Regions from separate parts of the Mesorhizobium captivum genome, predicted to be linked through region 2. Evidence: predicted binding sites of a transcription regulator. Region 2 holds the regulator's gene; the other holds the start of a gene.

Region 1 (7,287 bases), on a different contig from region 2:
GTAGGATCCGACGTTCTCCGCACTCGGCCCGTGGCCGAGCGCCGAGGACGCGGCATCGATCAGATGCTTGAACAGGTCGGTCTCGAAGACGCTCTCCACCCCTTGCAGGATGGATGCCATGCGCTCCAGACCCATGCCGGTATCGATCGACGGGCGCGGCAGATCGATACGCTCATCCTTCGTCACCTGCTCGTACTGCATGAACACCAGGTTCCAGAATTCGAGGAACCGGTCGCCATCCTCTTCCGGGCTGCCGGGCGGGCCGCCCCAGATGTGCTCGCCGCGGTCGATGAAGATCTCCGAGCACGGGCCGCATGGGCCGGTGTCGCCCATCGCCCAGAAATTGTCCGAGGTCGGGATGCGGATGATGCGATCGTCGGAGAAGCCGGCGATCTTTTTCCAGTAGCCGGCCGCCTCGTCATCGGTGTGATAGACGGTGACCAGGAGCTTGTCCTTCGGCAGGCCGAATTCCTTGGTGATCAGGTTCCAGGCAAGCTCGATCGCGCGCTCCTTGAAGTAATCGCCGAACGAGAAATTGCCCAGCATCTCGAAGAAGGTGAGATGGCGCGCGGTGTAGCCGACATTGTCGAGGTCGTTGTGCTTGCCGCCGGCGCGCACGCTCTTCTGCGCGGTCGCGGCGCGCGAATAGGCACGCTTCTCTAGGCCGGTGAAGACGTTCTTGAACTGCACCATGCCGGCGTTGGTGAACATCAGCGTCGGATCGTTGCGCGGCACCAGCGGGCTGGAGGCGACGATCTCGTGACCCTCCTTGCGGAAGTAGTCGAGGAATGTCGACCGGATGTCGTTCACGCCACTCATGAGTACTGCCTTTTCGCGAGAACCGCCGGCTTGGCCGGCGGCAAATGGGCTTTCGTGTTTCAGACGATAGGTGGCCTTTTAGCCGTAGCTCTTGACCCTGTCCAGAAACACGGAATTGGGCCAATTCACGAGCTGTCCGTGCATGTGTACCGCCCCCGGAAACGCAAACCGCCGGCACGAGGGCCGGCGGTTCGGGACGCAATACTCAAGAACGCGATTACATAAGCATATACAAATATAATAGGATTGTGGCCAAACTCCGGCCAAGCCGACTAATTGCTTTTGCGCAATTCCAGACGGAAACCGCTGCACACTCCCCCGGAATTGCCCGGCCTTACATCGCGCCGGCTTCGTCCTCAAAACCGTCGTCGCCACCTTCGGAGCCGCCATTCTCGAGGAATTTCTCCGCGATCAGCCCGGCATTCTGACGCAACGCCAGTTCGATCTCGCGCGCGGTGTCCGGATTGTCGCGTAGGAACAGTTTGGCGTTCTCGCGGCCCTGGCCGAGACGCTGCGAATTGTAGGAGAACCAGGCGCCCGACTTTTCGACCACGCCGGCCTTGACGCCGAGATCGACTAGCTCGCCGGTTTTCGACACGCCCTCGCCATACATGATGTCGAACTCGACCACCTTGAAGGGCGGGGCCAGCTTGTTCTTCACCACCTTGACGCGGGTCTGGTTGCCGACCACCTCGTCACGGTCCTTGACCGAGCCGATGCGGCGGATGTCGAGGCGCACCGAGGCATAGAATTTCAGCGCGTTGCCGCCGGTGGTCGTCTCGGGCGAGCCGAACATGACGCCGATCTTCATGCGGATCTGGTTGATGAAGATCACCATGGTGTTGGAGCGCGAGATCGAGGCGGTCAGCTTGCGCAGCGCCTGGCTCATCAGGCGGGCCTGCAGGCCGGGAAGCGCATCGCCCATCTCGCCCTCGATTTCGGCGCGCGGCGTCAGCGCCGCGACCGAATCGACCACCAGCACGTCGATGGCGCCGGAACGCACCAGCGTGTCGCAGATCTCCAGCGCCTGCTCGCCGGTGTCGGGCTGCGAGATCAACAGGTTTTCGAGATCGACGCCGAGCTTGCGGGCATAGACCGGATCGAGCGCATGCTCGGCATCGACGAAGGCACAGATGCCGCCCTTCTTCTGCGCTTCCGCAACCGTATGCAGCGCCAGCGTCGTCTTGCCCGAGCTTTCCGGCCCGTAGATTTCGATGATGCGGCCGCGCGGCAGACCGCCGACGCCTAGCGCGATGTCGAGGCCGAGCGATCCCGTCGGCACGGTTTCGATCTCGACCACCTGCTCGTTGGCGCCGAGCCGCATGATCGAGCCCTTGCCGAAAGCGCGCTCGATTTGCGACAGCGCCGCATCCAGAGCCTTTGATTTGTCCACTGCCTTATCCTCTACAAGCCGCAAAGAATTCTGAGCCATGATACATCACCCCTTGGTCGTCAATGAAGGCCGGACAATCCGTAATCCTTGCCATTTTGTACCTTTTTTGTTCTCACTTGGCAAGAGGCAGCAAATAGCTGAAAAATAACCGATATCCGGGATCTGTTCTATTTTTGTCTCACTAGAACTGGAGCGCGCCAACACCGCTGGCCAAAGAGACTTCGATTTCCAGCCGGCCCGAATCGCGACACCGATTGCGGGGCGATGCGGGGAAACCTAGTGTGCGCACGCGAACAATCAACGAAGGTCACCTCTCCCGCATGCCGACATCCCCGAAAATTCTGGCGCTGGGCGGCGCCCATATCGACCGACGCGGCCAGGTGTCGGGCGCCTATGTGCCCGCAGCCTCCAATCCCGGCGTCATGCGCGAGGAGGTCGGCGGCGGCGTTTTCAACGCGCTGCGCAGCGTGGTGAAGCGCGGCGTATCGGCCTCGCTGCTTTCGGTGCGCGGCGGCGACGCGGCGGCCGAGGCGGTCGCATCGGCGATCGCCGGGGCCGGCATCGACGACCTCTCGGTGGTGTTCCTCGACCGCATGACGCCAAGCTACACGGCGCTGATCGACAGCGAGGGCGAGCTGATCGTCGGCTTTGCCGATATGGGCCTCTACGACCTCGCCTTCTCCAAGCAGATCCGCCGCGCCAAGGTACGCGAGGCGATCGCCGAGACGGACGCGATCCTTTGCGACGCGAACCTGCCGACGGCGGCGCTCGAGCGCCTCGTGGCGCAGGCTGGCGAGAGGCCCATCTTCGCCATCGCCATCTCGCCGGCCAAGGTCGTGCGGCTGGCGCCGCTGCTCGACGAGCTCTCGCTGCTGTTCATGAACCGCCGCGAGGCGGCGGCGCTTGCCGGCGCCGACCTGTCCGGCCAGGATTTAGTCAATGAGTTGAGACGGGTGGGATTGCGCGCCGGCGTGGTCACTGCCGGCAGCGCTGCGGTGCTGGGCTTCGACCAATCCGGCGTCTTCGCCATCGACCCTCCACCACCGCGACGGGTCGCCGACGTCACCGGGGCCGGCGATGCGCTGACAGGTGCCACGGTCGCCGCGCTGCTGCGCGGCCTGCCCCTGCGGGCAGCGCTGCGCGAAGGTGTTGCCGCGGCGATGCTCGCCATCGAGAGCGCCGAGGCGGTGCCGTCCTTCACGGCCGCCAGTTTCGCGCAGGCGCTTGCCCTTGTGCCGGATGCGCGGGAAATGGCATAGGACCGGCACGCCAGATCAGCTTGCCGGAGCATGCTCCGGATCGGAGACAGCCATGACACCCGAAACCGCCCGCTCCTTCATCGACATTCACCCGCCGGTGGCGGAGGCGCTTGCTGCCGGCCGGCCGGTGGTGGCGCTGGAAAGCACCATCATCACCCACGGCATGCCCTATCCCGACAATGGCGCGATGGCGGCGAAGGTCGAGCAGATCATCATCGATGGCGGGGCGGTGCCGGCGACGATCGCCGTGGTCGATGGCCGCATCAAGATCGGCCTTTCCGATGGCGAGCGCGAATCGCTTGCCATGACCGGCGACGCCATGAAGCTCTCGCGCGCCGATATCGGCTTTGCCGTGGCTCAAAAGCGCACCGGCGGCACCACCGTTGCCGCCACCATGATCGCCGCGCACATGGTCGGCATAAAAGTGTTCGCCACCGGCGGTATCGGCGGCGTCCACAAGGGCGCCGAAAAGAGTTTCGATATCTCGGCCGATCTTGACGAACTGGCACGCACCCCGGTCATCGTCGTGTCAGCCGGCGCCAAGGCGATCCTCGACATCGAAAAGACGCTCGAAGTGCTGGAGACGCGCGGCGTGCCGGTCATCGGCCATGGCTGCGAGACCATGCCGGCCTTCTGGTCCAGGAAGTCGCCGTTCCGTGCGCCGCTGACGCTGCATGCGCCTGAGGACATCGCGCATTTCTACCATACAAGGAAGGCGCTCGGCCTGGGCGGCGGCATCCTGGTTGCCAATCCGGTGCCGCAGAACGATGAGATTCCGGCCGTCGAGATGGACGGATATATCCAGGCCGCGCAGAAGGCGGCCGAGGCGCAGGGCGTCACCGGCAAGGCGGTGACGCCGTTCCTGCTGTCAAAGATCCTGGAACTCACCGGCGGCCGCAGCCTCAAGACCAATATCGCGCTGGTCGAAAACAATGCGCGGTTGGCGGCGGAGATCGCAAGGGCGCTCGCCTGAACCGTCAGTCCGTGGCGGGCACCGAGTGATGTTCGTGCACGAAGGTCCATTGGCCCGCGATCTTGCGGAAGCAAATCGTCAGCCGGAAATCGAGATCACCCGCGTCCTTGCCCGACACCACCACGCAGCGCATCAGGGCGAATGCAAAGGCCACGTCCACACCGGCGGTGATTTTCAAGTCGACGATATCGAAAACCGGTGGCTCGGGCGAAGCGCCGAAAAACAGCGGCCAGGTCGCCATATAGGCATCGAGGCCCTGGAACTGCAGCGGCGGCGGCACGTCGAACATGACGAAATCCGGCGCGTGATGGGCGCGAATGCCGTCAATGTCCTTTCGACGCACGGCCTCGGCCCAATGCTCGATCAGATCGCGGATCTGCCCGACATTCCCGGCTTCGGTCCCGCTTTCCATGATCGCGATCCTCCTTTGCCGTCCGCTTGTCGTGTGGACACCATGAGTACCTCGCGACGAAGCATCTGAAGCCGCTACGGCTCTGTACGTCACCGATGGCGCTCATTTCCCGGCTCTGACCGCCGCCTCATAGGCCTTGCGCGCCCAGACGGTCATTTCGTCGGGGTCGTCCAGCGCGCTTTCGGGCGCGGTCCAGTAGGGCATGGCGACTTCTTTGCCATGGCGCTTGTTGACGTAGGTCCAGTGCCGGCCACCCGCTGCCTCATACTCGGCGGCAACCTCGTCGTCGCCCTTCAGCATCAGGTCTCCGCGCAGGATGAGCGCGAAGATAACGCCGTTGTGATAGATGCCCTTGCCACTGAACATGCGGCGGATGCTGACAGGCCCGAGACCATCGAAGAGTTCGCGGATGCGTTCGTCGTCCATGGCGCGATGATGTCACGCCGCCATCGGCTTGTCATGCCGGCAACCGAAAGCCTGCTGACAAGTTGAGGGAAGCGTCCGGTGCTGTCGTCGCCAGTCAAACGTGGAGATCTGTTCGATGCCCATCCTGCTCAAAGGCTCCTGCCGCTGCGGCGCCGTCCGCTTCGAGGTGGAAAGCCACACGCCTGTCCCGTTCATGCTTTGCTACTGCTCGATCTGCCGCAAGCAGCAGGGCGGCGGCGGTTTTGCGATCAATCTCGGCGCCGACTATGAGACGATGGACATCAGGGGCAAGCGCGTCCTCGGCGTCTACCGCGCCGAGATCGAGGACGACGAGCACCCGCATTGCGAAGTCTCGACCGGCGAGCGCAATTTCTGCAAGAAATGCGGAGCGGCGCTATGGCTCTACGACCCGACCTGGCCGGATCTCGTGCATCCCTTCGCCTCGGCGATCGACAGCGATCTGCCCAAGCCGCCGGAAAAGGTGCATCTGATGCTGAAATACAAGGCGAACTGGGTCGAGCCGGTGGTCGGAAAGAACGACAAGGTGTTCGAGGTCTATCCCGAGGAATCGATCGCCGACTGGCACAAGCGGACAGGGATGTGGGTGGATTAGATTTCTTCGCCCCGTTTACGGGGAGAAGGAAACTCAGGCCGAGGCGCGCGCCTCGGCCAGCGCCTTGAGGTCGGCTGGCTTCAATTCGACGGATTCGCCGCAGCCGCAGGCCGAGCTCTGGTTCGGATTTCTGAAGGTGAAGCCGGTACGCAGCGTCGTCTGCTCGAAGTCCATCTCGGTGCCGAGCAGGAAGAGCGCTGCCTCCGGCGCGACATAGACATGCGCGCCGTCGCGCTCGACATGGTCGTCCTTGGGGTTCGGCTCGGACACCAGGTCGATCGTATATTCCATGCCGGCGCAGCCGCCCTTCCGGATGCCAAGGCGGATGCCGTTCGCATTCTCGCGGGTGGCAACGATCTCGCGCACGCGGTCGGCGGCCTTATCGGTCATCGTGATGACGGCGAAGCGTCCCATGTCATTCTCCACGTTCGCGCGGGTTCAAGGCCCACGGAATGAGTCTGCCCTTAAGATGGTAAAGTTTGACCTAGGGTACAAGTCAACCTCAATACCACCCGACCGCGACCTGCGCCTCTTCCGACATGCGGTCGGGCGTCCACGGCGGGTCGAACACCATGTTGACCTCGACGCCTGAAACGCCTTCCACGGCGCCGACGGCGTTCTCGACCCACCCGGGCATCTCGCCGGCCACCGGGCAGCCCGGCGCGGTCAGCGTCATGTCGATCTTGACCGTGCGGTCGTCCTCGATGTCGATCTTGTAGACAAGACCGAGTTCATAGATGTCGGCCGGGATTTCCGGGTCGTAGACGGTCTTCAGCGCCGAGACGATGTCGTCGGTCAGCCGAGCCAACTCGTCGGCCGGAATAGCCGAAGCCGAGACGATGCCGTTGCCGGCGGTTTCCGGAGCGGTCTCTGCGGTGGTGCTCACATCATCCATGATCGTCACCCGAAGAATTTCCGCGCCTTTTCCAGCGCGTCGGCCAAAGCGTCGACTTCGGCCCTGGTGTTGTACATGCCGAACGATGCCCTGCATGTGGAGGTCACGCCGAAGCGTTTCAACAGCGGCTGGGCGCAATGGGTGCCGGCGCGGACCGCCACGCCCTGCCGGTCGATCACCATCGACACGTCATGGGCATGGATGCCCTGCAATTCGAACGAGATGATGGCGCCCTTGCCCGGCGCGTCGCCGAAGATGCGCAGCGAGTTGATCGCGCGCAGCCGCTCATGCGCGTAATTCTTGAGGTCCGCCTCGTGGGCGGCAATGCGCTCGCGGCCGACCTTCTCCATATATTCGAGCGCGGCGCCCAGCCCGATCGCCTGCACGATCGGCGGCGTGCCTGCCTCGAAACGGTGCGGCGGCTCGTTGTAGGTGACGATGTCCTGCGTCACCTCCTCGATCATCTCGCCGCCGCCCATGAAGGGGCGCATCTCTTC
Region 2 (7,287 bases):
GCATTGAAGCGGCCGCACAGGCCATCGACAGCGGTCGCGCGCTCGCAGTGCTCGACAAGCTCATCGAGATTTCGAACGGTTAGAACTTTGTCCGATATCCTGCGCAAGATCGAAGCCTATAAGCGCGAAGAAATCGCCGCGGCGAAGCTCAGCGTGCCGCTTGCCGATATCAAGGCGAAGGCGAAGGATGCAGAACCGCCGCGCGGCTTCCTCGCGGCACTCGAGGCCAAGCGGAAGGCCGGCGGCTTCGCGCTGATCGCCGAGATCAAGAAGGCAAGCCCTTCCAAGGGGTTGATCCGCGCCGACTTCGATCCGCCGGCGCTTGCCAGGGCCTACCAGCAAGGCGGTGCTGCCTGCCTTTCGGTGTTGACCGACGCTCCGTCCTTCCAGGGCGCGCCCGCATTCCTCACCGCCGCGCGCGCCGCTGTTCGCCTGCCCGCTTTGCGCAAGGATTTCCTCTTCGACCCATACCAGGTCCACGAGGCACGGGCCTGGGGCGCGGACGCGATCCTCATCATCATGGCAAGCGTCGACGACACTCTGGCCGCCGAGCTCGAGGCCACAGCCTTCGAGCTCAACATGGACGCGCTGGTGGAGGTGCATGACGAGAAGGAGATGGAGCGCGCGCTTCGCCTCTCGTCGCGGCTGATCGGCATCAACAACCGCGATCTGCGGACATTCGAGACCAGCCTCGACGTTTCCGAGCGCCTTGCCGCCATGGTGCCGGCTGACCGGCTGCTGGTCAGCGAGAGCGGCATCTTCACCCATCAGGACTGCCGCCGGCTGGAGAAGAGCAGCATCGGCACCTTCCTGGTCGGCGAAAGCCTGATGCGGCAGGCCGACGTCGCCGCGGCAACGCAGCTTCTGCTGACCGGCAAGGCGCCGGCCGAGGCCGTTTGAGGATGCCTGTCCTCACCCATCTTGGCACCAAGGGCGAAGCCAACATGGTCGATGTCGGCGACAAGGCCGAGACGACGCGTACGGCAATCGCCGAAGGTTTTGTCACCATGCAGCCGCAAACGCTGGAGATGATCCTGGCCGGCGACGCCAAGAAGGGCGACGTGCTGGGCACCGCGCGCATCGCCGGCATCATGGCGGCCAAGAAGACGCATGAACTCGTTCCGCTCTGCCACCCGTTGCTTCTGACCAAGGTTGCGGTCGATATCGAGCCCGACCGCGCGCTGCCCGGCCTGAAGGTGACCGCGCTTGCCCGTGTCACCGGCAAGACGGGCGTGGAGATGGAGGCGCTGACCGCGGCGTCGGTCGCGTGCCTCACCATCTACGACATGGCCAAGGCGGCCGACCGCGCTATGGTGATTTCCGGCATCAGGCTGGTCGAGAAGACCGGCGGCAAGTCGGGCGACTACAAGGCGGGTTCCTAAGATGGCGCTGGTTCCGGTCGCCGAGGCGCTCGAGCGCCTGCTGGACGGCGCGACTGCGCTGCCGGGCGAAAGCGTACCGTTGGCTGACGCGGCGGATAGGGTTCTGACCGAACCGGTGGTGGCGCTGCGCACCCAGCCGCCCTTCAATGCTTCGGCCATGGACGGCTATGCCGCACGCTTTGCGGATGTGGGCTCGGTGCCGGCGCGGCTCTCCGTGATCGGCATGGCGCCCGCCGGGCGTGGCTTTGCCGGCACTGTCGGCAAGGGCGAGTCGGTGCGCATTTTCACCGGCGCGCCTGTGCCCGAAGGCGCCGACACGATCGTCATCCAGGAGAATGTCCGCGACCTCGGCGGCGGCCAGATCGAGGTGACCGAGCCGACGTCCGCAGGACGCAACATCCGGCGAGCCGGTCTCGACTTCTTGCAAGGCGACGTTCTCTTGGAAAAAGGCCGCCTGCTCGATCCGGCAGCGCTTTCATTGGCGGCGTCGGCCAACCATCCAAGCCTCACCGTAGTGCGCCGACCGCTGGTTGCCATCATCGCCACCGGCGACGAACTGCTGCCGCCGGGCAGTGAACTCGGCCCCGACCAGATCATCTCGTCCAATGCCTATGGCGTCGTTGCGGCCGCGCAGGCGGTTGGCGCGCGCGCTCTCGATCTCGGCATCGCCGCCGACCGCCATGACGCGATCGCGGCTCTGGTCGGAAAGGCCGTCGAGGCCGGCGCCGATGTCATCGTCACCCTCGGTGGCGCGTCGGTCGGCGATCATGACCTGATCCACGACGTGCTGACTGGCCAAGGCATGCAGCTCGATTTCTGGAAGATCGCCATGCGCCCCGGCAAACCGTTGATGTTTGGCCGGCTTGGCAACATCCGCTGCATCGGCCTGCCCGGCAATCCGGTGGCAAGCCTTGTCTGCTCGCAATTGTTCCTGAAGCCGCTTCTGGCGCGTCTCGGCGGCCGCAGCTATCGGCAGGACATCCGCACTGCGCGGCTGGCTGCCGCAATGCACGCCAACGATCTCAGGCAGGACTATGTGCGGGCCGTCGTGCGCGAGGAGGCGGGGCAGCTGGTCGCGACGCCGTTCAGCGTCCAGGATTCCTCGATGCTCAAGATGCTGGCCGACGCCAACGGCCTCATCGTGCGCCAGCCCTTCGCCCCGACGGCCGAGGCCGGCGCCGAATGCAGCGTTCTGATGTTACGCTGAACAAAACGTCAACACATTCACTAAACTTTAAACGGTTGCGGAACACAACTGGAACAGATAGTGTTTGTTCTGGGTTTGTTTTTCTGATTCTGGTTTCAGGACCCGTTGGGGGCAGCCATGCTGACGCGCAAACAACATGAACTTCTGATGTTCATCCACGAACGGCTCAAGGAGAGCGGCATTCCGCCGTCTTTCGATGAGATGAAGGAAGCGCTCGACCTTGCCTCGAAGTCGGGCATCCATCGGCTGATCACGGCGTTGGAAGAGCGCGGCTTCATTCGCCGGCTGCCGAACAGGGCGCGCGCACTGGAAGTGCTGCGCCTGCCCGATTCGATCGCGCCCGGCCTCAATGCGGCCAGGAAGTTTTCGCCAAGCGTCATCCAGGGCGGCCAAGGCAATCTCGGCCGGCAGATCAAGCCAGCGGCGCCCTCGCGCGCGCCAACGCCCAGCAATGACGACGATGCCGTTTCGGCCGTGTCCATTCCGGTGATGGGCCGCATCGCCGCCGGCGTGCCGATCGACGCCATCCAGCATCAGACGCATTCGATCACGGTGCCGCCGGACATGATCGCGGGCGGCGAGCATTACGCGCTGGAGGTCAAGGGCGACTCGATGATCGAGGCCGGCATCTTCGACGGCGACACGGTCATCATCCGCAACGCCAACACCGCGAGCCCGGGCGAGATCGTGGTCGCGCTGGTCGACGACGAGGAAGCGACGCTGAAGCGCTTCCGCCGCAAGGGCGCCTCGATCGCGCTCGAAGCCGCCAACCCGGCCTATGAGACCCGCATCTTCGGCCCCGATCGCGTCAAGGTTCAGGGCAAGCTCGTCGGGCTCATTCGCCGCTACTGACTGGCTGGGGCGGCTTGGACTCTGACTTTTCGGGCTTCTTGTGGGGCGCCAGCCCTCTAGCCTCGCGCGAATACCGTCGTTGCTCGCGCCAGGGGCGGTAAGGCTTTTGCACGGCATACTGAATAGCCGGCCGCGCCGTTGCCGATTGCGGATCAAAGAAGACGGCGGCACTGCCATCGCGTGCCAGCTGCCGCTTGGTGACGACGAGAACCCGTGGATCGCGGCAAGGATTGTAGGCCGTGGCGTCGTTGATGACGACGAGATCAGCGAAGCCGCAGGCCGGTCGTGCACTCTCGCGGTTTTCCGCCAACGCGACGATCGCACCGGAAGGATGCCGGCCGATGCAGAGGTCACCGGTGCAATAGAACGGCGAACCTGGCGGCAGGTCGACGGGATCGGCTATGTCGAGCGCGTCTTTGGCGAACGTCTCCGGCGGCACGATCGCCTCGGCCTTCAGCGCGCGTTTCCAGTTGTCGGTGGTGAATTCGTTGGAGCGGGCACGGTTGATGGCGAGTTCGCCGCCGCCGATCGGCATGGCCACCAGATTCGCGTCCTCGGAGATCAGCAGGTCCGGCGTGCGCACCTGCGGAATGGTCAGCAAGGCCGCAACTGCGAAAGGAATTGCGGCCAGCCTGAGCCAGGTTGTGGCCATGGTGGCAATGACGAGCGCGATTGTTGCCAGCAGCACCGACTGGATCGAGATCAGCCCCACGGCATCGACCGGCGACCATTGCGAAATCCAGGCCGAGATCGCGATCATCGCCGTCAGGCCTTTGCCCATCAAATAGAGGAAAGGCCCATCGAAGCCGAACGGCATCATCACCGCGCTGGCGACGGCAAGGAACATCACGACCGTGACGATCGGCATGATCGCCAGATTTGCCAATAGGCTGAGCGGCGAGACGCGCTGGAAATGCCAGATGGCAAACAGCGCCGTAGCACTTCCGGCGATGATCGAGGTCATGGCGGCGCCACCCGCTCCGACCGCCAGCTTTCGCGACAGGAACCGCAGGAACGAACGCTTTGCCGGCGGCGCCCTCACTTTGTCGGCGCGGTAGTCGGCCCAGCCGGCATAGGCGCCGACAAGGGCGGCGGTTGCGGCGAACGACATCTGGAAGCTTGGGCCGACCACTTCATGTGGCGACACAAGGATGACGGCGATGGCCGAGATCGCCTGGTTGCGCATCGTCAGCGCCGCGCGGTCGAACAGCACGGCAACCAGCATGACGGCCAGCATGATGAAGCTTCGCTCGGCGGCGACCACCACGCCGGAGATGACGAGATAGGCGGCGATCGAGACAAGCGCGATGGCAGCGGCATATTTCTTCACCGGGCGCCGCGAAGAGAAATCCGGAAACAGCGCGAAGGCGCCGCGCAGCAGAAGCATGATCGTGCCGGCGACCAGCGCCATATGCAGGCCTGAAATCGAGATGTGGTAGATGCCGGTCCGCCGCATCGCCTCGTTGATGTCTTCGGGGATGCCGGCGCGAACGCCGACGATCAGCGCCGCGGCAATCTCGCCTTCAGGTCCGCCGACGGTGCTTCTGATGTGATCGGCAATGTTTTCGCGCGCGTTCTCGATCGCCGAGGCGATGCTCGCCCCGGGGGCAGGATCGGTTGTCGAAATGGCTTTCGGGTCGCCGAGGAAAAAGCCGCTGCCGCCGATGCCGGAAAAATAGCTATCGAAGGAAAAGTCATAACTTTCGGGGCGGACCGGTCCGGTCGGCGGCAAGAGCCGTGCATAGCCTGTCACCAGCGACCCTGCCTTCGTATCGGGCGGAATCCTGCGTGCCGAGAGCCTGACGCGATCCGGCGCGTAGCGCAGCGTCGGATGCGCGGTCGAGATGAGGTCAATGGTCAGCCGCACACGGCCATTGGCCATTTCCTCGGCGATGACGACGCGACCGGTCAGCCGCGTCTGGATCTCGGAGCCGAGCATCGGCGTTGCGGTCCGCCATGTCTCGACCTTCGCGGCGACAAAGCCCAATGCGCAAAGCAGCGCCGCCATGAAGAGAAGATGCGTCTTTGGCCAAGAGCGGGAAATGGCCGCGCAGACCGCCATCAGCGCTACCGCCGCCTGCGGCCTGTAGAGATCGGGCTCCGTGTTCAGGGAAAAATAGAAGATCACGCCGGCAGCCAGGAACACCGGCACCAGCAGGAAGCCGATGCCGCGGTCGAGCTCGGTCGTAGCGGCTACAACGACGCTTTGGCGAAACGCGGAAAACGAGGCGCGGTGGAACTGCCGTCGGATCCGGTCGATGGTTGCCGACTTTGGCGGCTGCAGGGCGGCACCGCCGTCCGGCGGTAAAATCTCACCAGCCGGCCGCGGCATCGGAAGCGAAACCGGCGCCGCTTCAGCAGGCGCGGTGCCGGCAAACAGCAGGCGCTCGCTGACGCCAGCCGTCGTCCCCTCGCCCTCCACCGCGCCCCGGCCACGTCCAGCCATCGGGTCTGCCCCTTGCGCCCCAGACCTCCTATGCTACATGAACCGCGACAGCGCGAAAGTCCGCGCAACCACGCCTGTTTTCAGTGCCATTCTGAGAGTTCCATGTCCGATAAGGTCGTCACCCGTTTTGCCCCCTCGCCCACCGGCTACCTGCACATCGGCGGGGCGCGCACGGCGCTGTTCAACTGGCTCTATGCCAAGCACACGGGCGGCACGATGCTGCTGCGCATCGAGGACACCGATCGCGAGCGCTCCACCGAGGCTGCGACGGCTGCCATTCTGGATGGACTGACCTGGCTCAGCCTCTCTTGGGACGGCGAAGCAGTGTCGCAGTTCGCGCGTGCGCCGCGCCACCGCGAGGTGGCCGAGGAGCTCGTGCGTCTCGGCAAGGCTTACTACAGCTACGAGACGCCGGCAGAGCTCGAGGCGATGCGCGAGGCGGCGCGGGCCAAGGGCCTGCCGCCGCGCTACAACGGCCAGTGGCGCGACCGCAACCCCTCCGAGGCGCCTCCCGGCGTCAAGGGCGCGATCCGTATCAAGGCGCCTATCGAGGGCGAGACCATCGTGCACGACCGCGTGCAGGGCGAGGTGCGTTTCCCGAACAAAGATCTCGACGACTTCATCATCCTGCGCTCGGACGGCAACCCGACTTACATGCATGCCGTCGTTGTCGACGACCATGACATGGGTGTCACCCACATCATCCGCGGCGACGATCATCTGACCAACGCGGCGCGCCAGACCGTGATCTACAACGCCATGGGCTGGGCTGTGCCGTCGATGTCGCACATCCCGCTGATCCATGGCGCGGACGGCGCCAAGCTGTCTAAGCGCCACGGCGCGCTCGGTGTCGAGGCCTACCGCGCCATGGGCTATCTGCCCGAGGCGCTGCTCAACTATCTGGCCAGGCTCGGCTGGAGCCATGGCGACGACGAGGTGATGTCGATCGAGGACATGATCTCATGGTTCGACATCGGCGACGTCAACAAGGGTGCCGCGCGCTTCGACTTCGCCAAGCTCGAGGCGCTGAACGGCGTGCACATGCGCCAGATGGACGACAAGGCCCTCTTCGACATCTTCGTCGCCACCTTGCCCTATCTCGAGGGCGGACCGGCGCTCGCGGCAAAGCTCGACGACAGGCGCAAGGCACAGCTGCTGGCCGCCATGCCCGGCCTCAAGGAGCGGGCAAAGACGCTGGTCGAGCTCGTTGACGGAGCCGCCTTCCTGTTCGTGGAGCGACCCCTGCAGCTCGATGAGAAGGCCGCAGGATTGCTTGGCGCTGACGCGCGCGCCATCCTTCGTGGTGCCCATGCAGCGCTCGCGGCGGTCCCCGGCAACTGGAGTGCGGCAACCGCAGAAGCCGCTATTCGTGACTTTGCGCAGGCCGGCGGCCACAAACT

Evidence for each region. The regulator LexA, encoded in region 2, represses DNA repair genes until DNA is damaged. The targets are predictions, from matches to a motif close to TGTTCNNNNTGTGTTCNG.
Region 1: recA (recombinase RecA) is a predicted target of LexA. The motif match lies at 2,309-2,326, and genes of this name have one in related genera.

What each region holds. Positions count from the first base shown of each region.
Region 1 is NZ_JAVIJB010000016.1:125,831-133,117, reverse strand. It holds gene alaS (alanine--tRNA ligase) at 1-819, opposite strand, end outside; gene recA (recombinase RecA) at 1,154-2,251, opposite strand; gene RFM40_RS16025 (carbohydrate kinase family protein) at 2,533-3,471, shown strand; gene RFM40_RS16020 (pseudouridine-5'-phosphate glycosidase) at 3,524-4,444, shown strand; gene RFM40_RS16015 (nuclear transport factor 2 family protein) at 4,449-4,856, opposite strand; gene RFM40_RS16010 (TfoX/Sxy family protein) at 4,959-5,282, opposite strand; gene RFM40_RS16005 (GFA family protein) at 5,398-5,895, shown strand; gene sufA (Fe-S cluster assembly scaffold SufA) at 5,929-6,309, opposite strand; gene RFM40_RS15995 (SUF system Fe-S cluster assembly protein) at 6,398-6,790, opposite strand; gene RFM40_RS15990 (cysteine desulfurase) at 6,796-7,287, opposite strand, start outside.
Region 2 is NZ_JAVIJB010000002.1:190,969-198,255, forward strand. It holds gene trpD (anthranilate phosphoribosyltransferase) at 1-83, shown strand, start outside; gene trpC (indole-3-glycerol phosphate synthase TrpC) at 88-900, shown strand; gene moaC (cyclic pyranopterin monophosphate synthase MoaC) at 903-1,382, shown strand; gene RFM40_RS02980 (molybdopterin molybdotransferase MoeA) at 1,384-2,589, shown strand; gene lexA (transcriptional repressor LexA) at 2,707-3,441, shown strand; gene RFM40_RS02990 (ComEC/Rec2 family competence protein) at 3,425-5,887, opposite strand; gene gltX (glutamate--tRNA ligase) at 5,990-7,287, shown strand, end outside.